Regions from separate parts of the Mesorhizobium sp. Primo-A genome, predicted to be linked through region 2. Evidence: predicted binding sites of a transcription regulator. Region 2 holds the regulator's gene; each other region holds the start of a gene.
What was found. Region 2 encodes PhoB, which activates phosphate uptake and scavenging genes when phosphate is short. Its sites were predicted from a motif close to TGTCATNNANCTGTCAT; they were not measured.
Positions count from the first base shown of each region.

Region 1: a site for PhoB is predicted at 7,232-7,248, ahead of ppk2 (polyphosphate kinase 2). Genes of this name have one in related genera too.
Region 3: a site for PhoB is predicted at 5,533-5,549, ahead of EOC83_RS12235 (LTA synthase family protein). Genes of this name have one in related genera too.

Region 1 covers NZ_RZTG01000005.1:43,709-53,804, forward strand. The annotation lists gene EOC83_RS10840 (L,D-transpeptidase family protein) at 1-497, opposite strand, end outside; gene EOC83_RS10845 (winged helix DNA-binding protein) at 927-1,442, opposite strand; gene EOC83_RS10850 (DUF6163 family protein) at 1,681-2,103, opposite strand; gene EOC83_RS10855 (enoyl-CoA hydratase/isomerase family protein) at 2,100-3,143, opposite strand; gene EOC83_RS10860 (DUF2066 domain-containing protein) at 3,338-4,165, shown strand; gene hemB (porphobilinogen synthase) at 4,254-5,285, shown strand; gene EOC83_RS10870 (dihydrofolate reductase family protein) at 5,503-6,150, shown strand; gene ppk2 (polyphosphate kinase 2) at 6,202-7,122, opposite strand; gene EOC83_RS10880 (aldo/keto reductase) at 7,401-8,444, shown strand; gene EOC83_RS10885 (hypothetical protein) at 8,621-8,773, shown strand; gene EOC83_RS10890 (DUF982 domain-containing protein) at 8,840-9,073, opposite strand; gene EOC83_RS10895 (GntR family transcriptional regulator) at 9,187-9,852, opposite strand; gene EOC83_RS10900 (multidrug efflux MFS transporter) at 10,018-10,096, shown strand, end outside.
Region 2 covers NZ_RZTG01000010.1:61,876-71,971, reverse strand. The annotation lists gene EOC83_RS19280 (sensor histidine kinase) at 1-41, shown strand, start outside; gene EOC83_RS19275 (hypothetical protein) at 165-344, shown strand; gene EOC83_RS19270 (hypothetical protein) at 466-792, shown strand; gene EOC83_RS19265 (YMGG-like glycine zipper-containing protein) at 876-1,121, shown strand; gene EOC83_RS19260 (CHASE domain-containing protein) at 1,217-2,845, opposite strand; gene EOC83_RS19255 (ATP-binding cassette domain-containing protein) at 2,973-3,773, opposite strand; gene EOC83_RS19250 (sugar ABC transporter permease) at 3,785-5,137, opposite strand; gene xylF (D-xylose ABC transporter substrate-binding protein) at 5,280-6,320, opposite strand; gene EOC83_RS19240 (ROK family protein) at 6,590-7,837, shown strand; gene phoB (phosphate regulon transcriptional regulator PhoB) at 7,854-8,543, opposite strand; gene phoU (phosphate signaling complex protein PhoU) at 8,560-9,267, opposite strand; gene pstB (phosphate ABC transporter ATP-binding protein PstB) at 9,294-10,096, opposite strand, start outside.
Region 3 covers NZ_RZTG01000005.1:308,262-318,357, forward strand. The annotation lists gene EOC83_RS12205 (YicC/YloC family endoribonuclease) at 1-302, opposite strand, end outside; gene mltG (endolytic transglycosylase MltG) at 459-1,724, opposite strand; gene fabF (beta-ketoacyl-ACP synthase II) at 1,827-3,089, opposite strand; gene EOC83_RS12220 (acyl carrier protein) at 3,124-3,360, opposite strand; gene fabG (3-oxoacyl-[acyl-carrier-protein] reductase) at 3,572-4,309, opposite strand; gene fabD (ACP S-malonyltransferase) at 4,369-5,310, opposite strand; gene EOC83_RS12235 (LTA synthase family protein) at 5,588-7,519, shown strand; gene EOC83_RS12240 (pilus assembly protein) at 7,567-9,228, opposite strand; gene rpsF (30S ribosomal protein S6) at 9,680-10,096, shown strand, end outside.

The DNA of each region.
Region 1 (10,096 bases), on a different contig from region 2:
CGGATCTGCGCCGAAACGTTCATCGCCGCATAGGTGTATTTGCCCATCGAGCCATCAGCCGGCAGGCCGTGACGCAGTTGGAAGCGCTTGACTGCCGAGTCGACATAGGAATCGAAAGCCGTCGAAATGCCGGCGCTCTGCGACAGGTCGCCGGAAACCATCAGCCGCTTGCGCAACGGCACCACATCGGGATCATCGACGCCAAGCTGCAGCTTCTTGGTCGCGGGAACCTCGACCCAGCCACCCTGCCCGACAATGTTCTGGTATTGCCCGACCGCCTGTTCCGTGAAGGCAACGGTCTGCGGGCTGAAGATCGGCAGCGTCGAAGCCACCTTGCCACCCTCGCTGGCGCGGGCGTCGAACTGGTCGTCCCAATTGCCGCGCGCCGAGGATTTCAGGATATCACCGATCACATCCTGCGCATTGGCGCCGCCGGCGACCACCGCGGCTGCGAGCGCGGAGGCTCCGGACAGGAAAAAACGACGGCTGGTTTTCATGGACGTTCCAGACATTGGTAGCAGTTCGATCACTTGCTGCGTTGATCACCGGGCGATCTCGCCCGCACTGTAAAATTGGCAATCTTAACAATTAGCCAACCATGGTCCGTATCAGCTTGGTGTGACAATGCACAGGCGCGATACGGGCTGCGGGTGAACGCATGGCCTTCACCACAGCATCACTGCCATTCTCGGTTCCATTGGAATATGGCGGCAACGTGGCCTTGCGGCCAAATCCGACCGGCCAGCATTCCGAAAAGAACGGACCGTGCTTTTTGGGTATCGATCGGCGATCGACCACGCGGTGCAATGACCAGCCAAATCAAAGAAAGGCCGATGCCTCTCGGCACCGGCCCTGACTGAAGGTCGATATTTCGGCCGCGCTTCTGTGGCGCGGGCCGGATCCGATGCGGCGGATGTCTTACATCCTTACATCCGGTAGGCGATGGTGTCGTTCCAGAAGCGGTCGAGCCGCTGCAAAGCGCGGTTCATCTGCTTGAACTCATCGGTGTTGATGCCGCCGACCTGTTCGATCGAGCCGACATGACGCTCATAGAGGCCGGCGACGACCTCGGCCACCTCATTGCCCTTCGGCGTCAGCGAGACACGGACCGAACGGCGGTCGATGCGCGAGCGCTGATGGTTGATGAAGCCGAGATCGACCAGCTTCTTCAGATTGTAGGAGACGTTCGAGCCGAGATAGTAGCCACGCGAGCGCAGCTCGCCCGCGGTCAGTTCGGAATTGCCGATGTTGAACAGCAGCAGTGCCTGGATGGCATTGATGTCGGAACGGCCGTTGCGGTCGAATTCGTCTTTGATCACATCAAGCAGGCGGCGGTGCAGCCGTTCAACAAGCTGCAGCGATTCCATGTACAGGGAACGGATAGCCTCACGGCGATCGTCGGATACGTTGGCGGTCTTCGCCGCCGGACGCGAATTGATCATTGTCTTTGCCTCTCGTTTGTCGCCCTGGTGATTTTTTGTTTTTCACCTTGATCGCGACACTATCGAATACTCATAAAATTCGACTTAAACGCTAGGGCTAACAAGAGCTTACCGGTAAGAGGTTTCGGAAGAGGCTTAACGAACGGTCACCCGAGCAAGGATAATTAACCTAAAGATTTCGGCAACGATTGCAGGGCTCATTCGAGGCGACAGCCGGGCCGCCAATGGGTTCAACGGCTTAGTGGCGGACCGGGCGCTTCTGCAGGTAGATGACGACGCGAAAGACGACGTAGAGCACCGCCACCGCCGCATGCGAGACGACAATCAGCAAGCGGTGGCCGAACAACTCGGGAAAGCCGGCGTACATGACCGTCTCGGTCACCGCGCAAATGAACCATATCACCGGGCCCCAGGACGCCAGCATCCACAGGCCGGCAGCGGCAAAGGGAAAGAACACGGCGAGCACCACCGCCGCGACCTGCCAGTGCACGGGCATCAGGTCGAAACGCCACAGTGTGCCCGGATAAAAGCCGATCAGCTTGATCCAGTAGAGAATGCCGAACAGCAGGCAGTAGCCCGATATGACGCGCTGGAACCAGGCGAAGATCACCTCCACCCCCGAGGGCTGCAGAACGATGCGCCTTGAGGTCACCTCGCTCATATCAGGAGTTCCCGTTCGCCGAGCGGAGCGAAATAGGCGTCGACATCCGCTTCGCTGACCGCTGCGAGGCTTGCCGGCCGCCATTGCGGCTTCGAGCCCTTGTCGATGATGGCAGCGCGGATGCCTTCGTAGAAATCATGGCCGGCGAGCATCCGGTTGAGGATGCGGAACTCCATCTTCATGCAGGCTTCCATGGACAGCGTCAGTCCGGCGCTGATCTGCCGCCAGGCGACGCGCAGGCTGGTCGGCGAGCGGGTGCGGATCGTCGCCAGCGTCTTTGCCGCGAACTCATCGGCGGCGGCCGCACGCTCGAGGCTGTCGATGACGCGGTTCAGGGACGGTTGCGAAAAATGACGGACAATCGCCTCCAGCGTCGGCCTGTCGGTTTCTCGCCTTGCCTGCACGAAGAAGCCGCGCAGCACCGATTCCGGATCGCCGGTCAACGCCAGCCGGTCGAGGAAGCCAGCCTGGTCCTCGGCCTTGATGGTATGGGTGGCCAGCCCAGACCACAGCGCATCGCCATATCGAATGCGATTGCCGGTCAGCGCCAGATACATGCCGAAGGAGCCGCCGAGATCGGGCAGCAGGTGGCTGGCGCCAACATCCGGAAAGAAGCCGATGCCGACTTCCGGCATGGCAAACTGGGCATTCTCGGTCATCACCCGGTGCGAGCCGTGGAAGGAGATGCCGACGCCGCCACCCATGACGATACCGTCGATCAGGGCGACATAGGGCTTCTTGTAGCTGTTGATGCGGGCGTTGAGCCGGTATTCGTCGGCGAAGAACTCGACCGGCGGTTTTCCCGCCCGACCTGTCTCATAGACATGCAGGATATCGCCGCCGGCCGAAAAGGCCCTGCCCTCTGCCTTGACGACGATGACGTCGATGCCCTGGTCGGCCTCCCAGGCGGAAAGAGCGGCGTCGAGCGCCCCGATCATGCGGTGCGTCAAGGCATTGAGCGCCTGCGGCCGCGTCAAGGTGACGACGCCGGCCCGGCCCAGATGTTCGAAGCGGATCTCGTCGCCTCCGCCAAAATCCATCGTGAAAGAATCCCTCTCCCGGCCGCCGGGACTGAAGTGCTAAAGCGTGGCGCATGGGTGCGTCAATGGCGAGGACACCGGTGCAAGCTCTGGCCCGGACCAGGAGCCAGTGCTAAAAATAGAGCTGCAATACGGAAAACTGGGTAGAGTTCATTGCAGCGTACCTGCTGGGTCTTCGAACGGGACGATTGTTTATGACTCGATTTTCGCACCTTGCGCCGGTGGCAATCGGGCTGAGCCTCTGCTTGGCTGTTCACCCGGTCATGGCGGGGACTTTGGAAGACCTCTACAGCTCGCAGACCATCGTCAACGGCAAGTACGAGAAGAACCGCCAGTCCGGCTTCAAGCGCTGCCTCGACGCGGTTCTGGTGCGGGTTTCCGGCGATCAGCGCCTGCCGGCGAAACCTGAAATGACGGCATTGCGCGACAAAGCCGGCACCTTCGTCGCCAGTTTCCACTATCGCGACCGCATGGAAGGCATTCCCAACCATGACGACCAGGGCACGTACGATCGGCCTCATAATCTCTACTGCCAGTACAAGCCTGCTGACGTCGACCCGGTGCTGGCTTCGCTCGGCAGCAGGCCGTGGCTGACCGAGCGGCCACGGCTGGTGGTGTTTTTGGCGACCGAGCGCGGAACAACGCATTACGCGCTCGATGCCGAGGACGACCGTGGCATGCTGATGCGCGAATCGTTCGGCAATGCCGCCGTACCGCTGGCCATGCAGGTGACTTTTCCCACGGTGGCGCAGCTGTCGCAGGCCGGATTGGACGATCAGGCGCTTCGCAATGCCGAGATGACGAAGCTCGACACCCTTGCGGAGAAGGCCGGCGCCGACCAGGCGCTTTACGGCAGTCTCGTCTGGAGCGACAAGGAACTGGGCTGGATCGCCGACTGGCGGCTGGCCATGGCCGGCAAGACCTACATCTGGCAGGTGCGCGGTGTCGGCTTCGACGAGGCTTTCCGTGTCGCCATCAGGGGCGCGGCACAGATTCTGTCAGGCAATGGGCAACCCGAATAGGCCTCGACCCGGTCGCTGGCACAATCGTGCCGCATTGGTCAGCGGCGGGAGCTCGTGGTAAAAGCCTGCCCGAACGAGAGTACTGGCGATGAACAAATTCACCCCCGCAAAGCCCGCCGGCGCGCGCGGCGTCGACGAAATCACCGGCAGCCGCCGTCTGCGCCGCATGCGCAAGGCCGACTGGTCGCGCCGTCTGGTGCAAGAGAACCGGCTCACGGTCGACGATTTGATCTGGCCGATCTTCGTCGTCGAGGGCAAGGGTGTTTGCGAGCCGATCGCCGCCATGCCCGGCGTCTTCCGCCTGTCGATCGATCTCGCCGTCAAGGAGGCAGAGCGCGCGGCAAAACTCGGCATTCCCGCCCTCGCCACCTTCCCCAATGTGGACATCTCGCTGCGCGACCAGACCGGCTCGCACATCCTCGATCCCGACAATGTCATCAACCGCGCCACCCGCGCGATCAAGGATGCGGTACCGCAGATCGGCATCATCACCGACGCAGCGCTCGACCCATTCACCAGCCACGGCCATGACGGCATCCTGCGCGACGGCATCATCGTCAACGACGAGACAGTGGAACAGGTGACCGCCGCCGCAGTCATCCAGGCGGCCGCCGGCGCCGACATCATCGCACCGTCCGACATGATGGACGGCCGCATCGGCGCCATCCGCGACGCGCTCGATGCCAATGGTTTTCAGGACGTGGCGATCATGTCCTATGCGACCAAATTCGCCTCGGCCTTCTACGGACCCTATCGCGAGGCGGTGGGCACCGCCGGTCTGCTCAAGGGCGACAAGAAGACCTATTACATCGACCATGCCAATTCGGACGAGGCGGTGAGAGAGGCCGAACAGGACATCGCCGAGGGCGCCGACATGCTGATGGTCAAGCCCGGCCTGCCCTATCTCGACATCATCCGGCGGCTGAAGGACGAGTTCCAGATGCCGACCTTCGCCTACCAGGTGTCGGGCGAATATTCGATGATCAAGGCGGCAGGCGCCAATGGCTGGATCGACGGCGAGAAGGCAATGCTGGAATCGCTGCTCGCCTTCAAGCGCGCCGGCTGCGACGGCATCCTGACCTATTTCGCACCCGAAGTGGCGGAGATGCTGAAGGGGTAATTTCTCTTCGCGACGACGGCCGGTCGCGGCGAGCAATGTCGGCCAATCCGCTTCGACATCCATACCAATTTCCGGCTCTTGGCCGGGGAATCCATAGCGAGGGCCACTTGACCGTTGCGTGGGCTTCGTTTGAGCTTGAAAATACCGCTTGCAATTCACAATCGGTTTGTTACAAAAAACTGCTTGCAAAACACAATCGGTTATCGAGGAGGCTCGCATGTCCAAACTTCGCGTCAACGCTTTCACCCTATCGCTCGACGGCTATGGCGCCGGTCCCGATCAGGATCTGCAAAATCCGCTCGGCGTCGGTGGGGAATCCTTGCACAAGTGGTTTGTCGACACCCGCACCTTCCGCGAGATGGTGCTCGGACAAGATGGCGGCACCACCGACGTCAACGAGGCGTTCGCGGCGCGCAGCTTCGAAAATGTCGGCGCCTGGATCCTCGGCCGCAACATGTTCGGACCGATCCGCGGCGAATGGCCTGACGACAGCTGGAAAGGCTGGTGGGGCGACAACCCGCCCTATCATGTGCCGGTTTTCGTGCTGACCCATCACAAGCGGGAACCGATCACGATGGAGGGCGGCACCACTTTCCACTTCGTCGTCGACGGCATCCATTCAGCTCTTGAACAGGCAAAGGCTGCCGCTGGCGGCAAGGATGTGCGGGTCGGCGGCGGCGTCGCCACCATACGGCAATATCTGCAGGAAAAACTGATCGACGAGATGCATCTGGCGATCGCGCCGCTGCTGCTGGGCACGGGCGAGAACCTTTTTGCCGGCCTGGACATGCTCAAGCTCGGCTATGTCTGCAGCGAGCAGGTGGCGACCCCGCTCGCGACGCACGTCACCATCAAGCGGGCGTAAGGTGGAGAGCCAATCTCTCCCCTCGTGGGGGAGATCGCAGCTTCGTCTGCCTCAATACTTCTCCGGCACGTAGAGCTCGCGCGGCAGCACCTGGCGTTCGTATTCGGGGTTGAAGACGCGCTCCGGCAAAGTGATCTCCTCGTGCGGCACTTCCTCGTAAGGCAGCTGCTTGAGCAGATGGTCGATGCAGTTCAGCCGCGCGCGTTTCTTGTCGTTGCCCTCGACGATGAACCAGGGCGCTTCCGGGATGTTGGTGCGGGCGAAGGTCTCTTCCTTGGCCTTGGTGTACTGCTCCCAGCGCACGCGCGACTGCAGGTCCATCGGCGACAGTTTCCACTGTTTCATCGGATCGTGGATGCGCATCAGGAAGCGCATCTGCTGTTCCTCGTCGGTGATCGAGAACCAGTATTTGACCACGGTGATGCCCGAGCGGACCAGCATGCGCTCGAATTCCGGCACGTCGTGGAAGAATTCTTCGACCTGATCGGGCTGGGCAAAGCCCATCACCCGCTCGACGCCCGAGCGGTTGTACCATGAGCGGTCGAACAGCACGATCTCGCCGCCGGCCGGCAGATGCGGGACATAGCGCTGGAAATACCATTGCGACTTTTCGCGCTCCGTCGGCGCCGGCAGTGCGACGACACGGCAGATGCGCGGGTTGAGGCGCTGGGTGATGCGCTTGATGACACCGCCCTTGCCGGCCGAATCGCGTCCCTCGAAGATCACCACCAGCTTCTTCTTGTGGTGGGCGACCCAGGACTGCAGCTTGATCAATTCGGACTGCAGGGTGATCAGGTCGCGAAAATACTGCATGCGATCGATCGAAGGCGGATGCGAGTTCTTGTAGATCTTGGCGATCTCCATCGACAGCGCCGGCTCCGACATTTCGAGCTCATAGTCTTCGTCAAGCGTGTCGGCGAGCTCGGCTTCAAGCCAATCCCTGGCCGGAGAATTCTGTTTTAGCTCGGTCATTATCGGCTGCTCCACTTGCAAGCTCTGTCGATCCACGTCCGGCGCCCCAAACTCCCGGCCTACAGCCCGGGAACGGCAACACCTGAGCCGACTTCCATATAGGCCTGCAATGACGGTTTTATTGCAGCGCGAGCATGGTCACCACCGCTGTCGGTCCAGCCAGGCATGATCGATCCGCCGCGCTGGCATGGAGACACGTCGCCCAAATTGTCCTACAAATAGCGGCCACTTTCGGGCGGCCCTCCCCAGCCCTTTCCCAATGCAATCGCGAGGACGACATGGAATACCGCACCCTCGGCCGTTCCGGCCTGAAAGTATCGACACTGACCATGGGGACCATGACGTTCGGTGGCGCCGGTGCTTTTTCGGCGGTCGGCAAGACCGATCTCGACGAAGCGCGCCGGATGATCGATCTCTGTATCGACGCCGGCATCAATGTCATCGACACCGCCAATGTCTATTCGAACGGCATTTCCGAAGAAATCATCGGCGAAGCGCTCGGCGGCAAGCGCAAGGGCGACGTGCTGATCGCCTCCAAGGCACGGATGCGGATCGGCAAAGGTCCAAACGACGAAGGCCTGTCGCGCCATCACCTGATTCGGGAATGCGAGAAGAGCCTGAAGCGGCTCAAGACCGACGTCATCGACATCTATTTCCTGCACGAATGGGATGGCGTGACGCCGCTGGAGGAAACCATCGGCGCGCTCGACACGCTGGTTGCCCAGGGCAAGATCCGCTATGTCGGCTGCTCCAACTATTCCGGCTGGCAGGTGATGAAGGCGCTCGGCATCAGCGACAGCCGTCATCAGCCGCGCTTCATCACGCAGCAGATCCACTACACGCTGGAAGCGCGCGAAGCGGAGTACGAACTGCTGCCGATTTCCGTCGACCAGGGGCTGGGCGTTCTGGTCTGGAGCCCGCTTGCCGGCGGATTGCTGTCCGGCAAATACCGCCGTGACAGCCCCACCGCCCGCCAACTCGCGGGCTGGTCGGAACCACCGATCCGCGACGAGGACCGGCTGTGGCGGATCGTCGATGTGCTTGTGGAGATCGGCGCGCAGCGCGGCGTGTCGGCAGCGCAGGTGGCGCTGGCCTGGCTGCTTGGCCGGCCGTCCATCAGTTCCCTGGTGATCGGCGGCAGGACGGAAACGCAGTTCCTGGACAACATCGCGGCGGCAAGCCTGGTGCTTTCCGACGAGGAGCGCGCGCGCCTCGACGCGGTCAGCCGGCCGCCCTTGCTCTATCCCTACTGGCACCAGCAGCTGACGGCAAAGGACCGCTTTGGTGCCGCCGATCTGGTGATTGACCGAAGCGGCATCTGATCGGCAAATCGATGGCGATAGGTATCGCCGCCGCAATGATGGGCATGGCCCCATCATTGCGGCGCGCATCTTGCAAGCCTGGCCATCATCGACGCACTATCGCTTCAGCTGTTGTGTTTGACGGCTAATGCTCCTAGGCAGGACCAGAGCCGCGAGGCAGTGAAAAAGGAGCCGATATGGCGCGACCACCAAACTACGATCAGGAACGCAAGGAACGCGACCGCCAGAAGGCGGCCAAGAAGGCCGAGAAGCTGGCAGCCAAGGTTGCAGCGAGGGAACGTTCGAAGCCCGAAGACGAGACTGAAGCCGAAACCGAAACGGCAAAGTGACGGCAAAAGGCCCGCAGATGCGGGCCGTGCCTCAATCCGGATTGCCGCCTCGGATGTCGCCTTGTGTCAGGCCGGCGCCTTGTCGCTGACAAAGACGTCCACTTCGCGCGCCGCCGCAATGAAGGCGCGCCTGGCGTTCATCGCCGGCTTGTCGCCGGCGAGTGCGTCATGGCAGGCCTGCAGGGCCGCGCGATGCTTGGGGCTGCGCTTGCCGGGCCAGCTGTTGAGGAGGTAGTCGGAAGCCTCACGCGCCGTGCGCAAGAGCTGAGTGCTTCCCGCCGCGACTGACTTCACAGTCACAGGTGTTTCAAATCGGTTGTTTTCCATCGCCGCTCCTTACGCCATCGGCGTCTGCGAAGCGAGGGCGAAAGTGCGCACACGTCCAGACGCCGCTTTGCGCCCCTTCATCCACCTTAAGCAGCAACGACGGCAAAGCCTCTGGCGCGAAGACCGCGCCGATCGTTGGCGAGCGACGTCACCAGCCGGTCGCGGCTGCCGACAATGTGGACCGAGAGCAGGCGCGCGGCTTCATCGGCGTCGCCACGGCGTGCCGCCGCCAGTATGGCGCGATGTTCGGCCCAGGCGCGGCTGAGGGCCGCTTCGTCGCGAACCTCCAGCCAGCGCGCCCGTGACAGGCGTGTCATGGCATCACGGACCGCCCGGAACAGGAATTCATTGCCCGACAGACGCGCCAGTTCGATGTGAAAATCCATGCCGACGCGATGCCATTCCTCGCGCGGCGTGTCGTTGTCGCAGGATTCGAGCATCGCCTGGATGACATCGATGGCGCTCCGGTCCGCCAGGCCGCATGTCAGGCGAACTGCCGCAACCTCGACCGCCTCCCTGTAGACGGCGATCTGCTCGAGTTCAGCCAGATTGATCGGCGACACCGTCCAGCCGCGCCCGTCCCTGCCGACCAGCCCCTCGGTCTCGAGCCGCAGCAGTGCTGCCCTGACCGGGGTTCGCGATGCACCGAAACGGCTCTCGATCCAGCGCTCGGTCAGCTTTTCGCCGGGACCGATCTCGAGGCCCAGGATCATCTGCCGAAGCTGTTTTTCGACGCTGTGCATCTGCGACATTGTCGTTTCCACCTTTTGGCCGTTTGCGATCGTCTTGCCGATCACGTTCGACAGGCTGCATTGACAGCGGCCAAGCTTGCGTCCATGACGTGCACCATCTTGGTATCCCAAATTGGTATCCGCAGCAAGCATCGATAAAAGAGTTGCTGGGACAGGACACACGACATGCAGCAGAGCACGCCCCCGGCGAACGACAGCACCTACAACATCCACTGGCGGCGCAATCTGTTCGTGTGCTTCGCCG
Region 2 (10,096 bases):
ACCGCCTTGTCGTTCCGCACGGCAATTTCGAGACGGATTGAGCGACCTTCCTTAACCCGCCGTTCACCATAAAAGCAGATGCTGTTTTTCCCAGATACCGCTGGAACTTGTTGCATCACCGAACATTTCCGCAGCAGGATTTACAGCATGGTGGGAGGAATGCCTTGACGGTTGCCGACATGAACAGACTGGAGCAGGCCGCCCGGATTTCCATGGGCGAGTTTGAGGACTCAGAGGCTTCCACGCCACCGCTGGCTCCTGTTCCCAACGGAGCTTTGCGCCTAGTTGCGCTGGCCTTGGTGGCGGTGATCATGGCGGTCGCCCTGCACCAACTGGTCTACTAGGCCACCTCGTTTCGGCCGGTGGCCGAATCGGCTGTAGCGCCATCTTATTTCCCCGGCCGATCAAGCCAGCCAGGAACTTTGGCGAATGTAGACCGTTACTATGGCGAGAGGACTTCTCGCCATGGAACATATCGCTGCATTGTTGCTGGTCATCGGTTGCTCGAACACGATGGCCGACTGCCGTGAACTCCAGGTGCCCGTAAGCGTTTTCGCGACGGCCGAGCAATGCGTGGCCGAACGCCCATTCGTCTTGGGCGACGTGCAAGGGCAGGCTGACCACATCGTCGCCAAATGCCTTGCGGTCGATCCGGCGCTTGAGGACGACTATGATCAGATCGTCTGGAATGTGCGCGCCGATGGTACGCTTGACGCGTCTTTGGCAATTTCCAGCCTGGTAATGGCATCGAACACGATACGCCCAGAAAAAGACTATCTTCACCAACAATAGATTGCAGCAGCAAAGGCCGTCATTTCATGCTAAATGGCGGCTGGAGCTTACTAAAGTGAGGACACAAAGTGAGGAGTGACTCTATGCGGAAGATGATTATTGCCCTGGTTGCGGTGGTCGCGGTCAGCGGCTGCACCTCGACTGAGAAGGACGTGGTTGGCGGCGGCTTGATCGGCGCCGGTGTCGGCGGCTTGGTCGGCGGCGGTAAGGGCGCGCTGATCGGCGCGGCCGTGGGTGCCGGTTCCGGCCTGCTGGTGCGCAACCTGCGCAACGGCTATTGCCAATATCGCGATCATCGCGGCCGGATCTACACGGCTCGCTGCAACTAATTCGGCGATAATCGAAACGTCGATCCGGAGGCCGGTCCGCCGGCTTCCGGGTTTTTGATGTCTGGATGCTTCCCCCTTGTCGGCAACGGTCGCGCTCAATTGGCGAGTGGAATTTTGATTTCCACGTTCAGCCCATTGGCTTGGTAATCCCGTTTGATCGTACCGCGCAATTCGCGCGTCACGTTGAGGTCGATCAGCTTGGTGCCGAATCCGGTCTCGGCGGGCGCTTCAAGTTTCTTCTGCCCGTTTTCGCGCCAGTTGAGAGCCAGCACCCTGTCGCGCCCTCGGCCTTCGAGCGACCAGTCCACCTTCAGCGCCCCAACGGAATTGCCGGCCTCGCCGTATTTCAGCGCATTCGTCGCCAGTTCGTGGAAGGTCAGGCCGAGCGCTTGCGTCGTGGTTTCGTCGAGCAGCACCTGTGGTCCCGACAACAGCTCATCGGGCAGCTCCTTGCCGAACACCTGACCCAGCTCGATGCGCAGGAGATCGCCAAGATCGGCCTTCTGCCAGCGTGAGCGCGTCAGCATGTCCTGGGAGGCCGCCATCGCCTGCAGCCTAGCCGAGAAGGACGCTGAAAACTCGTTGACGTCGGTCGCCCGCGATGCCGTCTGACGCGCGATCGCCAGCACCCTGGTGATCGAATTCTTGATGCGATGCTTCATCTCCTGCAGCATCAGGTCTTTTTCGATCAGGCTCTTTTCCGTCGTTTCGTGCAATCGCGACGCTGCCTCATAGGCCCGCTCCTGATAGCGCGCCACAAGCGCGATTGCGCCCGCCAACAGCAGGCCGAACAGCCCCAGCATCACCGGAATGGCGCGCGACGACGGCTGCGAGAAGGCGCTTGTCGGCCGGAACAGGACAGTCCATGGCTGTCCGGCGACGATGATCTTTCGCGTGACCAGCAGCCTGTTCCCGAAAGTGGAAGCCGGCGGCGTCTCCGACCGGAACAACAGATTGTCGCCGTTCACGGCACCATCGCCATCATAGATTTCGGTGTTGACCGGCAAAAGCGGCGACCGGCTGAGCGCGGTCTGGAACAGATCGCGAGCCCGGAAGGCCGCATAGAGAAAACCTGATGTCGAGGATCTCGAAGCATTGATGACGTCGGGAGCGGTTTCGACATTGAGCCGCACGAAAACGAAGAAGCCGGTGAACGTCTGCGCGGCGCCCGTGTCCTGGCCCAGCTGCACCAGCCCGCTGGCATGCTGCTGGTCGTCGGACATCGCCTTTTCGATCGCCGCACGCCGCACCGGTTCGCTGAACATGTCGTAGCCGATGCCGGCTTGATTGGATGGATCCAGCGGTTCGAACAGCACGATAGGGGTGCGCCAGGGTTGCGTGGTGTCCGGGTAGATTGGATGACTGACGCCATAATCGTGCAGCATGTCGCGTTCGACCGTCGCCTCGTCGCCCGTCTTTGCCAGCCTGAGGAAGCCGATACCGCGCAAGCCGGCGAAATTCTTGTCGACATCGAGCGCGGTGAAGAAGGCCTTGAACTCATTGCGAGAAATATCGCCATTGCGGGCGTCGAACAGGGCCTGCGTCGAGCGCAGCAGCGACAGATGCAGGTCGATGCGGCTCTCGATCCGGTTGAGCGCATCGTCGGCAGTCGCCTCGAACTTGATGCGCGCGGCTTCCTGCGTGGCGAAGTAGGCAAAACCTGCCATCACCATGCTGATCAGCGCGACGGCGATAAAGGCGATGATCGGGAAAAGCTTCTTCAACGGATCGTGCGGTCCCTGAGCAATGTCGGACCTTTATGCGCAAGTCGCCCTGCCAACACAATGCCAAGGCCAAGCCATCCCTACGGCTGGCATATCACGTGTCCGGCAACCGCGATCTGGCTTGATCTCAGGCCGCGATCTTCAGCGCGCCCGGTCCGGGAATGGCGCCTGGCGGGCATTTGCCCAGAATGATCATGCCCAGCACCTCGTCCTGGGTGACATCAGTGGTGCGGGCGGTGCCGACCACCTGGCCGTTCTTCATGACGCAGACCCGGTCGGCAAGCTCGAACACATCGTGGATGTCGTGGCTGATCAGGAAGATGCCGATGCCGTCGGACTTCAGCTGCTTGACCAGTTCGCCGACCTGCGTCGTTTCCTGCGGACCAAGTGCGGCCGTCGGCTCGTCCATGATCAGGATGCGGGCGTTGAACAGGATCGCACGCGCGATCGCCACCGATTGCCGCTGGCCGCCCGACAGCTTGATCACCGGCTCCTTGAAACGCTGGAACCGGGGATTGAGCCGACCCATCACCTTGCGCGCCTCGGCCTCCATGGCAACGTCGTCGAGCGTGCCCCAGGCGGTCATCAACTCGCGGCCGAGGAACAGATTGGCGGCGGCGTCGACATTGTCGGCCAACGCCAGCGTCTGGTAGATCGTCTCGATGCCGTATTTCTTGGCGTCGCGCGGGTTGGAGATCGATGCCTCCTCGCCGTTGACGAAGATCTGGCCCGAATCGCGCTTGTAGGCGCCGGACAGGATCTTGATCAATGTCGACTTGCCGGCGCCATTATGGCCGAGCAGCGCCACGACCTCGCCGGGGAAAAGATCGATCGAGGCGTCGTCGACGGCGCGGATGCCGCCAAACGCGATCGAGATGTTCCTCATGTCGATCAGCGCGGTGGCTGCAGGAGCAGTCTTGTCAGTCATGGCATGCCCTCCTAGACGCGCTTGCGATAGACGGTGTCGAGCCACACGGCGATCACCAGTACGGCGCCGACGACGATGCTCTGCAGCGGCGAGTCGACACCAAGCAGCACCATGCCGGACTGCAGCGATTGCATCAGCAGGGCGCCGAGCATGGCGCCGATGATCGTTCCCGACCCGCCGGCTAGCGACGTGCCACCGATCACGGCGGCTGCAATGACGAGCAGCTCGTCGAGCGTTCCAAGCACGTTGGTGGCCGAATTCTGCCGGGCCGAGGAGATCGCCGCGGCAATCGTGGCCAGCACGCCCATGATCATGAACACCTTCATGGTGATCCAGCGCGTGTTGATGCCGGCGAGATTGGCCGCCTCGGGATTGCCGCCGATGGCGAAGACATAGCGGCCGAAACGGGTGCGGTTGGTGATGAAGGTCATGACCAGCCCGACGGCGACCGCCATCAGCACCGGTATGGCGATACCGTGGGCGATGAACAGGCCGCCTTCGGGAACGGTGATGTTGTTGGCGGCCGCATATCTGTTCACGATGCCGATCGGCCAGGGGTAGGAGTTGGCGAGCCAGACCGCACCCATGATGGCGCCGCAGGTGACGACACCGAGCAGCGCCTCGGCCCAGATCGGACGTAGCGGAAAACGGAAACGCTTGCGCTGCACCCGCCCGTTGAACAGCCCAAACACCACGGCGAGGCAGGCGACGATCCCGACAACCCAGCTCCAGGTTGCGCCGATCGATCCCGCCGGCCCGCCGCCCATCAGCTGAAAGGTGGCGTTAAGCGGCGCCACGGTCTGGCCTGATGTGACCCACCAGGCAGCACCGCGCCAGACCAGCAGGCCGCCCAGCGTCACGATAAAGGCGGGCACTTCGAGATAGGCGATGACGAAGCCTTGAAAGGCGCCGATCAACAGGCCGAGCGCCAGGCCGATGACCAGCGCCAGGGCCCAGATCCACGGATTGCCGAGTTCGAGCCCGACAAAACGCACCAGGAAATGCACCTGGGCAAATCCCATCACCATGCCGATCAGGCCCTCGGCGGAACCGACCGACAGGTCGATGTTGCGCATGACGATGACCAGCACCATGCCGCAGGCCATGATGGCGACCGCGGATGTCTGCACCGACAGGTTCCACAGATTGCGCGGCGTGAGAAAGGTGCGGCTGTCGAAATCGAGCGGGTTGACGCCGAGGCGCAGGCTGGAAATGACATGCAGCCCAATCCAGATGACCAGCAGCGCGCCGATCATGCCGAGCATCCGGGTGTCGATCTCGGTCGCCTTCAGGAACCGGGCGACGGCGCCGAGTTCCGACGCGCGCGCCGTATCGGCCTGCGGGTTGGACGTCGTGTCGGTCATGATTTCCTCCCACCGGCTGGCCGTCTGACGCGCATGCCGGAGCCCAGCCTAGAAGCTATCCGCATGATGCGGAAACACAATTCTTTGAGAAAACGCCGCGGCTTTTGGGCCGCGGCGTTCAGATATTTCGAAGTGGTCCGGATCAGTTACAGGCCGCGACGGTGCCGGCAGCGACACCCGCGCAGACTTCGTCCTTCTTGATCCAGCCAGCGTCGATGACGACGTTGAGATTGTCCTTGGTGATGGCAACCGGAGTCAGGAACAGCGACTTGACGGTGTTGCCGCCCGGCGTCGTGAAGTCCTTGGCGCCGGCGATGTCGCTCGTCTTCTTGCCGTCGGCCAGTTGCGAGGCGATCTCGGCGGCATTCTTGCCGAGCTCGCGCGCGTCCTTCCACACCGACACGGTTTGCGTGCCCAGGGCGATGCGGTTCAGCGCGGCGTGGTCGCCGTCCTGCCCCGAGACCGGCACGGTGCCGGCCAAGCCTTGAGCCGTCAGCGCCGCGACGACGCCACCGGCAGTGCCGTCATTGGCCGCGACCACCGCGTCGACCTTGTTGTCGTTGGCGGTCAGGAACTGTTCCATGTTCTTCTGGGCGTTGGCGGGCAGCCAGCCATCCGTGTAGGCTTCGCCGACATTCTTGATCTTGCCGCTGTCAATGGCTTCCTTGAGCACTTCCATCGAGCCCGAGAACAGGAAGTCGGCATTGGGATCGGCACCGGAGCCCTTGATGAAGACGTAGTTGCCTTCCGGCTTGACCTTGAACACTTCGCGGGCCTGCATGCGGCCGACTTCCTTGTTGTCGAAGGTCAGATAGAAAACATCCTTGTTCTCGATCAACCGGTCATAGCCGACGACCGGAATGCCTTCGTCCAGGGCTTTCTGCACGGCCGGGCCGATGGCCGAAGCATCCTGCGCCAGGATGATCAGGGAATTGGCGCCCTGCGAGATCAGGCTTTCGACGTCCGTAAGCTGCTTGCCGGGATTGGACTGCGCATCGGCGGAGATGTACTTGTCGCCGGCGGCCTCGATCGCCGTCTTCATGGCGGCCTCGTCGGTCTTCCAGCGTTCCTCCTGGAAGTTGGACCACGAAACGCCGACGACTTTGTCCTTCGCCTGCGCGACAGACGCGAGCGTCAGCGACATGGCGGCACCCGCCAGGATGGCGGCTGTGAATCTTTTCATATTATCCTCCCTGCGCCGCGTATGGCGCGACCAAACTGGCCCGAAGGCCGGCACAAAGGCCCTATTTTTTCGAGCCTCGAAAAAATACTGGGCCAACGCCCGAACGCTGTCAACATCGATTCTGATGGATTTTGATGTCGTTTCGAATTTTTTTCGGGCCTCGGAATAAATAAATGACACGGCGCGCGGCTTCTGCCAGTATTTGACCGCGTCACCGACAGCGTTCCAGGGCAGGAAGAACCGCGGCGACCGGGAGGATATGAAAGAGCATGTCGGTCGGAATCCGCCACGACGATTTGCGCCGCCGCAACCGCGCGATGGTGATCGCGGCGGTGCGCCGCGCCGGACAGCCGTCGCGCACCGAGATCGCCGCAACCACAAGCCTCAGCCATTCGACGATCTCGGCGATCTCATCCGACCTGATCGTCGAAGGTATCCTGACCGAAAGCAAGCCGAGCGAGGCCGGCTCGCTCAAACGCGGCCGTCCGCAGGTCGGCCTCAGCCTCAATCCGGAAGCGGCCGCGGTAATGACCGTGGTGCTGTCGCTGAACTTCCTCTCGGTCGCCGTCATCGACTATGCCGGCCAGGTAATATCCGAGGAACAGCGCCGGCTCGACACGCTGACGATGTCGCGCGACTCGCTGATCGGTGAGTGCACGGCAATCGTGCGGCGCCGCCTGGAAGATCCCGACCTGGACGTGCGCAGCATCGCCCGTATCGCGCTGGCCGTCCAGGGCATCACCGACACCCGTGCCCGCGCCATGCTGTGGTCGCCGATCACGCCGCACACCGACATCGCCTTCGCCGACATATTCGAAGACGAGTTCGGCATCCCAGCCATTATGGAGAACGATTGCAACATGATGGCGGTGGCGCTGCGCTGGCGCGACCCCGATCGTTACCGCGACGATTTCATCGCTATCCTTTTGTCGCACGGCATCGGCATGGGGCTGGTGCTGAAGGGCGAATTGTTCACCGGCACCCATTCCTCGGGCGGCGAATTCGGCCACATGATTCATCGGCCGAACGGGGCGCTGTGTCGCTGCGGACGGCGCGGCTGCGTCGAAGCCTATGCCGGCAATTATGCCATCTGGCGCAACGCGCGGCAGATGGGCGAGGATGCAGAACCCGTCGCCGATGTCAGCGATGCCGACATGCGCGCCCTGGCTGCCGCCGCCCGCGAAAGGGACGGACCCGAACGGGAAGCCTATCGCAAGGCCGGCGAAGCGCTCGGCTACGGCCTCGGCAGCCTGTTCGCGCTGATCGATCCGGCGCCGGTCGCCATGGTCGGCGTCAGCGCCGCCGCCTTCGACCTGATCGAGCCGGCATTGCGGCAAGCGATTGCCCAGACCGCCGGCGGCCAGCATTCCAAGTCGATTTCCTTCGACACCGAGCCGAACGAACTGCCGCTGATCCGCGAAGGCTGCGCCATGCGGGCGCTAATCTTCGTCGATCAGGAGATTTTTGCGCCGGGCGTGCAGGCGAGATCCGGTCTCGGCGGCAAGAACGTGGCGTGAGTTCAAACGAGGGAGTTCAGTCCTCGCGAATGGCGTAACCCGCCCCACGGATGGTGCGGATGACATCGGGCATACGGCCGTTGTTGACCGCCTTGCGCAGCCGGCCGACATGCACATCGACCGTGCGTTCGTCGATGTAGATCGTCTCGCCCCAGACATTGTCGAGCAGTTGGCTGCGCGAGAACACGCGGCCTGGATGGCGCATCATGAATTCAAGCAGGCGGAATTCCGTCGGCCCGAGCCGGATTTCGCTCTTCTTGCGATAGACACGGTGCGATTCGCGATCGAGCACGATATCGCCGACCTTGAGCACGCTGGACAGCACTTCCGGCTTGGCCCGGCGCAGCAGCGCCTTGACCCTGGCCATGAACTCCGGCGTCGAGAAAGGCTTGACCAGATAGTCGTCGGCACCGGTCGAGAGGCCGCGCACGCGGTCGCTTTCCTCGCCTCGCGCGGTCAGCATGATGATCGGCAGCCGCTCGGTCTCGGGACGCATCCTTAGCCGGCGGCAGAGTTCGATACCGGAAACCGCAGGCACCATCCAGTCGAGCACCAGAAGGTCTGGAACGTTCTCCTGCAGCCGGATTTCGGCCTCGTCGCCGCGCGTCACCACCTCGACCTGGTAACCTTCGGATTCGAGATTGTAGCGGAGCAGCACGCCTAGCGGCTCCTCATCCTCCACCACCATGATGCGTGGCGCGATCATCGGCTGGTCACCCCTGTCATGCCGCTGGCGCGGACATTGCCGTCTCGTCCTGCTTCGGACGGTTGGCTGGCAACTGCGTGCCGGTCAAAACATAATAGGCATTTTCGGCGATGTTGGTCACGTGGTCGCCGATCCGCTCGAGGTTCTTGGCGCAAAACAACAGGTGCGTGCACGCCGTGATGTTGCGCGGATCTTCCATCATGTAGGTCAGAAGTTCGCGGAACACCGATGTGTATTTGACGTCGATGCGTTCATCATTGTTTCTGAGCGTGGCAAGCGCTGCCGCGTCAGCGGCGGCATACTCGTCGACGACCCCCTGCACCTGGATCAGCACCAGCTGCGCCATTGCGTCGATCGAATGCGAAAGGTCGTGCGGCGTGACGCTCAGCCCGACAGTGCCGACGCGCTTGGCGATGTTCTTGGCAAGGTCGCCGATGCGCTCGAGGTCGCCGGCCATGCGGATCGAACCGACCACCGCACGCAGATCGTTGGCCATTGGCTGGCGCTTGGCGATCAGCGTGATGGCACGATCGTCCAGCTCGCGCTGGCGTGCATCCATGATGGCGTCGTCGGAAACCACCCGCTGCGCCAGCGCATTGTCCGAATTGAGCAAAGCCCTGGTCGAGCCACCGACCATCGAGCGGGCGAGATCGCCCATGTCGCGGATCAGCTGGCTGATCTGCTCCAGATCCTCATCGAAAGATGCAACGGTATGTTCACCCATGATCTTCGTCCCTCATATGCCAGAGATCAGCCGAACCGGCCGGTGATGTAGTCCTGGGTGCGTTTGTCGTCGGGGGTGGTGAACATCTTGTCGGTGGCGCCCTCCTCGACCAGATAGCCAAGATGGAACATCGCGGTGCGCTGCGACACGCGCGCTGCCTGCTGCATCGAATGGGTGACGATGACGATCGTATAGTTCTGACGCAGTTCGTCGATCAGTTCCTCGACGCGAGCGGTGGCGATCGGGTCGAGCGCCGAACACGGTTCGTCCATCAGGATCACCTCGGGCGACACGGCGATGGCGCGTGCAATGCACAGGCGCTGCTGCTGGCCACCGGAAAGACCCGTGCCAGGTTCCTGCAAACGGTCCTTGACCTCGTTCCAGATCGCCGCCTTCTTCAGGCTGGACTCGACGATCTGATCCATGTCGGCCTTGCGCTTGGCCAATCCGTGGATGCGCGGACCATAGGCGACGTTCTCGTAGATCGACTTTGGGAACGGATTGGGTTTCTGGAACACCATGCCGACGCGCGCCCTGAGTTCGACGACATCGATGTTCTTGTCGTAGATGTCCTCTTCGTCGAGCGTGATCTTGCCGGTTACCCGTGCTGAATCGATGGTGTCGTTCATGCGGTTGAGGCAGCGCAGGAAGGTGGACTTGCCGCAGCCGGAGGGGCCGATCAGCGCCGTCACCTGGTTCAGGCGGACGTCGAGATCGACGTCGAACAGCGCCTGCTTCTCGCCGTAGAACACGCCGACCTTGTCGCCGCGCATTTTTATCACTTCGTTCGACTTCATCTTGTCGCCCACTGCGTTTTCAAGGGACTGTT
Region 3 (10,096 bases), on a different contig from region 2:
CCGAACTGCTCCTGCAGCCGCTTGGCGAGCCCGGCCAGGTCCTTCAGGAAGGCTTCGTTGACGACCGGCTGCGCCTGCGCGCCGACGGCACGGCCGATGGTCAGCGTCGCCTGAAAATTGCCGCGTGCAAAACGTTTCTGAAGTATCTGCCGGACAGCCGGTTCCAACCGCTCGAAGCCTTGCGGCAGCCGCAGCCGTACTTCGACGCTCTTGCCGTTGACGGACTTGACCTCCCAGGCGATCGAAGTGCCTTCGTGCTCGGCGACGGCACGTGCAAAACCGGTCATGCTCTGCAAATTCATATCGCCCACACGTCCCTGGCACATTGCCCCGAACCGGCTTTCCGGACAGAGCAAGTGCGGCTTGAAAATGACTGCGCCGCAGGCGCGTCGAAATCGGACGCGCGGCGCTCTTGCAAATGTCAGGGCGTCGCCTGTCGGGCAACGCCTTTCTTCATTCTACTGGGCAGCGCCCGCGTCACCGCCGCTGTCGTCGGCACCGTCAGCAGGCCCACTGTCGGCCGGCCCACCGTCCGCCGGCTTGACGGCATCGCTGTCGCCGCCGCCGGTCGTCTTGGCGGCTTTGGCGACGTCATCCGCCTGCTTCTTCTGCAGAGCGCGATAGCGGGCGACATTCTCGTTGTGCTCGTCCAGCGTCGCGGCAAAGACGTGCCCACCGGTGCCGTCGGCGACGAAATAGAGGTCGTCGGTCTTCGACGGATTGGCCACCGCCTCCAGCGCTGCACGACCCGGATTGGCGATCGGCGTCGGCGGCAAGCCGTTGATCACATAGGTGTTGTAGGGGGTCTGTTTCTGGATATCCGACTGGTAGATCGGCCGGTCCGCCGGCTTTCCCTTGCCGCCGAACAGCCCGTAGATGATGGTCGGATCGGATTGCAGGCGCATGCCCTTGGCAAGCCGGTTCAGGAAGACGGCGGCAACCCGTGAACGCTCGTCACCCTTGCCCGTCTCTTTCTCGACAATCGAAGCCAGCGTGACGAACTCCTCGACGTTGGCCAGCGGCAGGTCCGGCGCGCGCCGCTGCCAGACATCGTCAACCAGCTTCTTCTGATCCGCAAGCAGCTTGTCGACCATCTGCTGGCGTGTCGCGCCGCGCGTGAAGCGCAGCGTGTCGGTGGCGAGGCTGCCCTCCGGCGGCGTGGTTGCCGGCATGTCGCCGCTCAAGGCAGTCTCCTTGGCGATGCGCTGCAATGCCTGGTCGACAGTCAGTCCTTCAGGGATGGTCAGCGAATACATCACCGACTTGCCGCTCTTCAGAAGCTCCATGATATCGCGCATGGAAGCCCTGGGCTTGATCTCGTACTCGCCGGCTTTCAGCGCCGAATCATTGCCGAAGGCGCGCACGCCAAGGCGGAATACCCGGGCATCACTGATCAGTCCGCGGCGTTCGAGCTGGTCGGCGATATCCTGGACGCCGGTGTTCGGCTTGACCAGGAAGGTATCGCCATTAGCGGAGGGTCCGGGCTCGGTGAATTCCTGCTTGCCGAAATAGACCGCGACGCCGGCCGCCAGAACCACCAGCATCACCGAGGAGATGACGAAGTTCATGAACACGACGACCTGGCTGCGTGACGCACGCGAGCGCTTCGGCGGCGGCGTGCCGGCCTCTGGCCGCAACGCCTCGCTGGCCGTTTTCGGCACGATCGGTCCGGATGTTGCCGGCCGTTGCCCGAATTCTCCGTTGCCTGCCGGATTTGTGTTCATTTCGCCCTACCGTTTGATCGCCCAACGAATCCCCAGCGGCAGAGTAGAGGCGAATATGGCAAAATTGACGGCACGCCAAAGCGTCGCCCGGCAGCCGGACGATCAGCCATTGTAGCGCTGGAAGACCAGCGACGCATTGGTCCCGCCAAAGCCGAACGAATTGGACAGCGCCACGTCGATCTGGCGGGCGCGCGGCTTGTTCGGCACCAGGTCGATCGCGGTTTCGCGTTCGGGGTTGTCGAGGTTGATGGTCGGCGGCGCGACATTGTCCCTGATGGCAAGGATCGAGAAGATCGCTTCGGCGGCACCGGCCGCCCCAAGCAGATGGCCGATCGACGACTTGGTCGACGACATCGAGATCTTCGATGCGGCATTGCCGACAAGCCGCTCGACAGCGCCGAGCTCGATCGTGTCGGCCATGGTCGAGGTGCCGTGCGCGTTGATGTAGTCGACGTCGGCAGGCGTAAGCTTGGCCCGGTTGAGTGCCGCCGTCATGCAACGGAAGGCACCATCGCCATCCTCGGCGGGCGCCGTGATGTGATGCGCGTCGCCGGTGAGACCATAACCCGTCACCTCGGCATAGATCTTGGCGCCGCGTGCTTTGGCATGTTCGAGCTCCTCGAGCACGACAACGCCGGCGCCCTCGCCCATGACGAAGCCGTCGCGGTCGCGATCATAGGGGCGCGACGCCGTTTGCGGCGAATCATTGCGTTCCGTCGACAGTGCCCGGCATGCGGCGAACCCGGCGATCGACAGCCGCGTCACCGGCGCTTCGGCGCCACCGGCGACCATCACGTCGGCATCGCCCCACATGATCAGCCGGGCAGCATCGCCAATGGCGTGCGCGCCGGTCGAACAGGCCGTGACGACGGCATGGTTCGGGCCTTTCAGCCCGTGCCGGATCGAAACCTGCCCGGAGACGAGATTGATGATCTGGCCCGGGATGAAGAAGGGGCTGATGCGGCGCGGGCCGCGTTCCTTGAGGATCATCGCGTTCTCGGCGATGCCCTCGATGCCGCCGATGCCGGAGCCGATCAGGACGCCGGTGGCGCATTGCTCTTCATGCGTCTTGGGTTCCCAGCCGGAATCCTTCAGCGCCTCGTCGGCGGCGGCAATCCCGTACAGGATGAAGTCGCCGATCTTGCGCAATTCCTTCGGCTCGAGCACGGCCTCGGGATTGAAGGTGGCATTGCTGCCGTCACCACGCGGAATGACGTGGGCGATCTTGCAAGCAAGGTCCTCCACCTCGAACTCGGTGATGCGCTTGGCAGCGCTGCGGCCGGTCAGAAGCTCCTTCCAGCTGTGCTCGAAGCCCATGCCGAACGGCGACAGCAAGCCAAGGCCCGTGACGACGACACGCCTCATCGCAGGTCCTCCCCGGTGATGACTGCAGAAAGCGTCAGGCCGAAGCCTTGTCGATGTACTTCACGGCATCGCCGACGGTCAGGATGGTCTCGGCCGCGTCGTCGGGGATCTCGACGCCGAATTCTTCTTCGAACGCCATGACGAGTTCGACCGTGTCGAGGCTGTCGGCGCCCAGATCATCGATGAAGCTCGCCTGCTCCGTCACTTTGTCGGCATCGACGCCAAGGTGCTCGATGACGATCTTCTTGACGCGCTCTGCGGTGTCACTCATTTGGGCATCCTCGTCTTTTGTTTGTCTGTCTTCGTTAGCGGGCAGAATGCCGCTAATCAAGCTGAAAGATGGTCCTGCCGGAAACGCAACGACTACGGACCGATTTTTGCCCGAACCGCCGGGTTGCGGGCCGCATTACACGAAAAATAGCTGAGGTCCAAGCCGAAATGGTCTCTTTACACAACCCGCCGGCGTTGCTGCAGAACCTCGTTCAAATCATAGCCATGCCGCCATTTACGTGGATGGTCTGGCCGGTGACGTAGGCGGCTTCGTTGGAGGCGAGATAAGCGACGGCGGACGCGACTTCGACGCTGGTGCCCATGCGCCGCGTCGGGATCGCCGCCATGATCGCCTCTTTCTGCTTGTCGTTGAGCTTGTCGGTCATTGCCGATTCGATGAAGCCTGGTGCAACACAGTTAACTGTGATGTTGCGGGTGGCGATCTCCTGCGCCAGCGACTTGGAGAAGCCGATCATGCCGGCCTTGGAGGCGCAGTAATTGGTCTGGCCGGGATTGCCGGTCACGCCGACCACCGAGGTGATGTTGATGATGCGGCCATGGCGGCGGCGCATCATCGGATGGGTGAGTTCGCGGGTGAGCCGGAAAACGGCGGTCAGATTGACCTCGATCACGCTGTCCCAATCGGCATCCGACATGCGCACGAACAGCCCGTCCTTGGTGATGCCGGCGTTGTTGACCAGGATGTCGACGCCTTCGAGATCGGCCTCGGCTTTCTGGCCGAGCGCCTTGACCTCGTCACGGTTGGACAAATTGGCCGGGAACAGCTTGACCCGGTCGCCAAGCTCGCTAGCCAGCGCCTCCAGTTTCTCGACGCGGGTGCCATGCAGGCCGACGATCGCGCCTTGCGCATGCAGCATCCGGGCGATCGCCTCGCCGATGCCTCCCGATGCGCCGGTGACGAGCGCCTTGCGGCCAGTCAATTCGAACATTTTTGTCTCCTGATTGAGAAGAGAACACCCCTTTGCAGGGAATGGGATCAAATAGGGCTTTATGCAAGCGCTGCTAGCGTTGCCTCGACCTCAGCCGCCGAGCCGACCGACGCAGTGGCGATGTCGCGGTTGATGCGCCGCGCCAATCCCGAAAGCACCTTGCCGGCGCCAATCTCGTAAAGCGTGGTGACGCCATTTGCGCCGAACCACTCCACGGTCTCGCGCCAGCGTACGCGGCCGGTTATCTGCTCGACCAGGCGGCGGGCGATCTCGTCCGGATCGCTGGTCGGGCTGACCGTGACATTGGAGAGGACGGGAACGACCGGCGCATTCTTTGTCACACCGGCGAGTGCGTCGCGCATAACGTTCGCGGCCGGCGCCATCAGCGCCGAATGGAAGGGCGCGGACACCTGCAGCATCAGTGCGCGCTTGGCGCCTTTCTCAGTGCACAGTTTCGCCGCCAGTTCGACCGCGGCCCTGGCGCCGGAAATGACCAGTTGGCCGCCGCCATTGTCGTTGGCGATCTGGCAGACGGAGCCTTTGGCGGCTTCCGCGCAAGCGGCTTCGACATCGGCCTGTTCCAATCCGATGATCGCCGCCATGGCGCCCTCGCCGGCCGGCACCGCCGCCTGCATGGCATTGCCGCGGATGCGCAGCAGCCTGGCGGCATCGGCAACCGAAACGAAGCCAGCGGCCGCGAGCGCCGAATATTCGCCCAGCGAATGACCGGCGACATAGGCGACCTTGCCTTTCAGCGAGAAGCCGCGCGATTCCAGCGCCCGGATCGCGGCCAGCGACACCGCCATCAGCGCCGGCTGCGCGTTGGCGGTCAGCATCAACGTCTCTTCCGGCCCTTCCCAGATCAGCTTCGACAGGTTTTCGCCGAGCGCGTCGTCGACTTCCTGGAAAATTCTGCGCGCCTCGGGAAAGGCCTCGGCGAGATCCTTGCCCATGCCGACTGCCTGGCTGCCTTGTCCAGGAAAGGTGAATGCAACGGCCATGCGCGGGCTCCCAAGGGCTGGTTTTGCTTGCCTGATAGACGAGTTTTTCTTGCCTGTGACGCAAGGCAGGCCGCCAAGTCAAGCCCGGTTCGACCCTGCTCGACCGCAGCTTCATCCGCCGAGTGCCTGTTCCGAAAGGCTTTTTGGCGATCACTCCTGATGAAAACCGCTCACGATTCGTTTGCTGGCTCTTCTTATTTTGGCCACAGGCGCTAGCTTTGCGTGACAATTCCATGACAATCGAGTGACGTGCTTGTCGCTGGGTGGGGAAGTTAAAGTGGCAAAGAGTTACAAACGCGCCGGCAAGGCCGCGCCACAGTTCCTGGAAGACGACCCCTCCACCGGCTATCTGCCGGGCAGGAGATGGCCGGTCGTGCGCTATGGGCTGATCAGCCTGGCGATCGCCGCCGTCCTGGTGTTTGCCATCGAACTGATCGTGCGCGGCGACTTTGCCGGCACGGTCTCCTTCTTCCTGCAGCCGCTCAAGCCGGGCTGGACCACCATCGTCGTGTTCGCGCTGATCCTGATCGGCCTCGATGCGGTGCTGGGCCGCAGCCATCAGAGCCTGATGATCGTCGCGCCGCTGACGCTATCGCTTGCCTTCGTCGGCCACCAGAAGTCGCATTATCTCGGCGATCCGCTCTATCCGACCGATTTCCTCTATGCCCGCCAGATCTTCGCGCTGTTGCCGCTTTTGGTGCGCGACCGGCCGATGACCGCGCTCGCCATGGTCGTCGGCATCGTCGCCGGCCTGTCGCTGCTCGTCTATGGCTGGCGGATGTGGCGCCGCAAGGTTCCCGCACTCAGCCGCAAGGGACGCCTTGCGCGGCTGACGCTGGCAGTGCCGCTGCTCGCCTTCTTCGTTTCGATCATGGACTATGCCACCTTCTCCTGGACCAGGGACCGGTTGCAGATCATCCCGATCATGTGGGACCAGAAGGAAAACTATGCCTCCAACGGTTTTGCGCTGGCCTTTGCGCTCAATGTGCCGATGGCGCATGTCTCTGCGCCGCCGGGCTATTCCGACAAGGCGATCGCGGCGATCGCCAGGCCCGATGTGACCGCCTCGGTGCCGGCCGAGAAGCCTGACATCATCATCGTCATGAGCGAGTCCTTCTGGGACCCGACCAAGCTGCCCGGCGTCACCATCACGCCCGATCCGATCCCCAATGTGCGGGCGCTGCGCTCCGGCTCGATGTTCTCGCCGGAGTTCGGCGGCATGACCGCCAATATCGAGTTCGAGGCGCTGACCGGCTTCTCCAACGCGTTCCTGCCGGCCGGCAGCATCCCCTACCAGCAATATGTGCGCACGCCGACGCCGTCGCTGGCAACCTTCCTCAAGAGCCAGGGTTATCGGGCGCGCGCCATCCATCCGGGCACCAACTGGTTCTGGAACCGTGGCGCGGTCTACGCCGATTTCGGCTTCAACGATTTCAAGTCGGAAGAGACGCTGCCGCCAATGCAAAAGCGCGGGCCACTGGCATCGGATGCCGCGATGACCGACGAGATCATCAGCGAGGCCGACGCCAGCGAAGAGCCGGTGTTCTTCTTTGCGGTCAGCCTGCAAAACCACGGTCCCTACGAACCGAACCGCTATTACAGTCCCACGCACAGGGTGCAGGCGCCGATCAGCCAGTGGGCGCGCGAATCGCTGCTCAGCTACGCCGAAGGCTCAGCCGATGCCGATCGCGGTCTCGAACGCCTCGTCGAATGGGCAAAGACACGCTCCCGCCCAACCGTGATCGCCTTCTTCGGCGACCATCTGCCGCCGCTCGGGCCGGTCTATGTCGAAACCGGCTTCCTGAAGGACAATGTCGCGCCGCGCAAGGAAGCGTCGCCCGAGGCTGCCCTCGAGCATCATGAGACGCCGCTGGTCATCTGGTCGAACCGCACCGGGCCGGCTGAGCACATGGGCGCTGTCAGCCCGGCCTTCCTGCCCTATCATATCCTGAAGACGGCCGGCATCAGCCATCCCTACTACACCGGCTTCCTGGGCGAGATGAGCGAACACTACCGTGTCGTCGACCGCAATTTGCTGCTGACGCCGGCTGGCGAGGCCACGCCCGATTGGGCGCGGCAGAAGGAGATCGATCCGGCGATCCGCGATTTCCGCCTGCTGCAGTACGATATGATGTTCGGCAAACGCCACGCAGCGCCCGACTTCTTCCCCGAAACGGTCGACAAGATTGTCGCCGCCCATACGAGTTGAGGCCAGCGATTTCCTCAGAGCCTGCTGGTCCGTCTCGGTTCGCGTGTTCAGTTGGTCAATTGCAGCTTCGTGAAGTTGTTGGCGATCTGAAGGAACACGTTCGGCAGTTTGGTCGGATCGTTGACGGCATAATAGTTGCTCGGATCCGAGGCGCAGGCGCTGTAAAGCGCACGGTTGGCTGCGGTGTCGGATTGCAGCACCATGGTGTAGATCTGCACGCCCTCGTTCTTCAATTGCGTGCAAACGTTTTTGGTCCAGCCGTCGACATTGCGCGCAGCGGTCGTCTGGTTGTCCGATCCGAAGCGGCCGCCAGCCAGATAGCCATAGGATGTGTAATCCGACTTTGTCGGTTCTTGTTCGCTGGCGCCATAGACGACGTTCTCGCCGTCGGTGAGCAACAGCACGATCTTGCTGATGCCGGGCGTCTTCCAAGGCGCTCCGTCGGTGTAGGGCGCGGCGGGCGACAGCACACGCATACCCCATGACAGGCCCTCGGAGACATTGGTACCCGAGCCATTCCACTCGGTCATCTGACTGGCCGCCTTGCGCAGCTTGTCGAAATCGTCGGTCAGGGGGACCACCGGGGTCGGACACGCACGGTTCGGGCCGACAGTGACGGGAGAGCCGATCTCGGTGATGAGTTCCTTGGCGGGCGCAACATATTTGGCGATCTTTTCCCTGGCATCCCTGTCATCGGGCGACAGAAGTTCGATGAGATTGCCGAGCAGGTTGCTGAGATCGATGCCCAGAATGTTGATGCCCGACTGGGCAAGCCTGGTTTTGTCGCTGACATCGTTGAGATAGGAGTTGTTGTAGTATTTATCCGAATTGCCATAGGAGCCAGACGGCTTCTGGGCGTCTTCGGGATCATCCGGCGCAAAGTAGGGCACGAACAGCGTGTCGGGCTTGGCCGGGTCGGGTGGCGTGTCGGAGATATTGTAAGCGCCTGGCCGCGCCTCGACGCAACCTTTCCATCCGGTGCCATTCCATCCGGCATCGGCCCATCCGGTCTTCTTGAGCTGTTTGAAAAGCGCCATGTGGTTCGGCCGCTTGCCGTCGATGACGGGAAAATTGACGCCGTTGGTTGAGGACTTGCCGTCCATGTCGATCCAGGACGGGTCGAAGCCGTCGCCATTGACATTGACGGCCGTCACGAAAGGAACCAGCGAGGCGCGGATCTTGCGCGTTGGCGATTTCGCCGCTTCGAGCGTGTCGAGCAACGATTTTGTCGCCGTCCTCAGCGCCGTCATCCGCGCGCCGGCCATCGAGCCGGTGTTGTCCAGCACCAGCACGACTTCGAGCTGGTTGTTCGATTCGACCGCCGAGGCATCGACCACGATGTGCTTGCTGTCGCCGAACAGGAAGGCGAAGTTGAGATGGACGTCCGCCGAGGCAACCGCCTTGGTCTTGACGAAGTTGACGCCCTTGTCGACAGTCAACGTCGCCTGCGCATTGTCGAGCTCGCCATGACCGACGATGTTGGCCTGGAAATAGCGGTTGAAAGCGTCATTGCGGGTGATGTCGAGATCGCCAAGATGCGAAGAAGCAAGGTTTGCCGAATCGAGAGCGTTCTGCAAATTGCTCTTGGCCCGCATAAGGGTCGAGACATCGGTTGCGAAAGCGACTGCCGTCAGGATGACCGGCAAACCCAGTCCCAGCACAAGCGTGAAATTGCCGCTCTTCGAGCGCCAGAATTTGTTGAGAAGCATCCTTACCCCCGGAAATGCTTGCCGCTTTTGCGCGGTTGTCCGGGCTTTTGCGCCTTCCATGATGAATCGACCGTTGACGGCCAGGCTTCAACTCCACACAACCTGCTGGTGTGGTTAAGACGTGGTTGCCGGAAACCACGACTCCGGCCGTTGCTGCTCCCGATCGTCGCCTGCGACACACGGGAATGCCGCTTGCCCTTGCTTTGCGGCCGGATTGCTGTATAGACGCCCGCAATCTGCCGGTCCTTGCTGGGGGCTGAACGGAGGGCCGGAGGTTTTTCAGAACCTTCGTGTGAAGCCGGAAGTGCTTCCGCCTCCCGTGTCTCCGCTCTCGACCGTCTCGTCATGCTCCTTTCTTCCCCCTGCCCCTCGAGGGTTTGCGGGTCAGAGAAGTTGCAGAGGCTTTTGCCGCCGGGAACCGGGAGAGAAACGAAGAAAGGCATAAGACATAATGGCTCTTTACGAACATGTGTTTCTTGCCCGGCAGGACCTCTCGCAGCAGCAGGTCGATGCGCTTGTCGAACAGTACAAGGGTGTCATCTCCGCAAATGGCGGGTCCGTCGGCCGGGTCGAGAACTGGGGACTGAAGTCCCTCACCTACCGGGTCAACAAGAACCGGAAGGCTTACTACACGCTGATGGACCTGAATTGCCCGGCGGCCGCGCTCAACGAGATGGAGCGCCAGATGGGCCTGTCCGAAGACGTGCTGCGTTTCCTGACCATCAAGGTCGAGGCGCATGAGGAAGGCCCGTCGGCCATGATGCAGAAGCGCGAAGAGCGCTCGGAACGCGGCGGCTTCGGCGACCGTGACCGTGGCGATCGTGGTCCGCGTTCGTTCGGCGATCGTGATCGCGGCGACCGTGGCGAT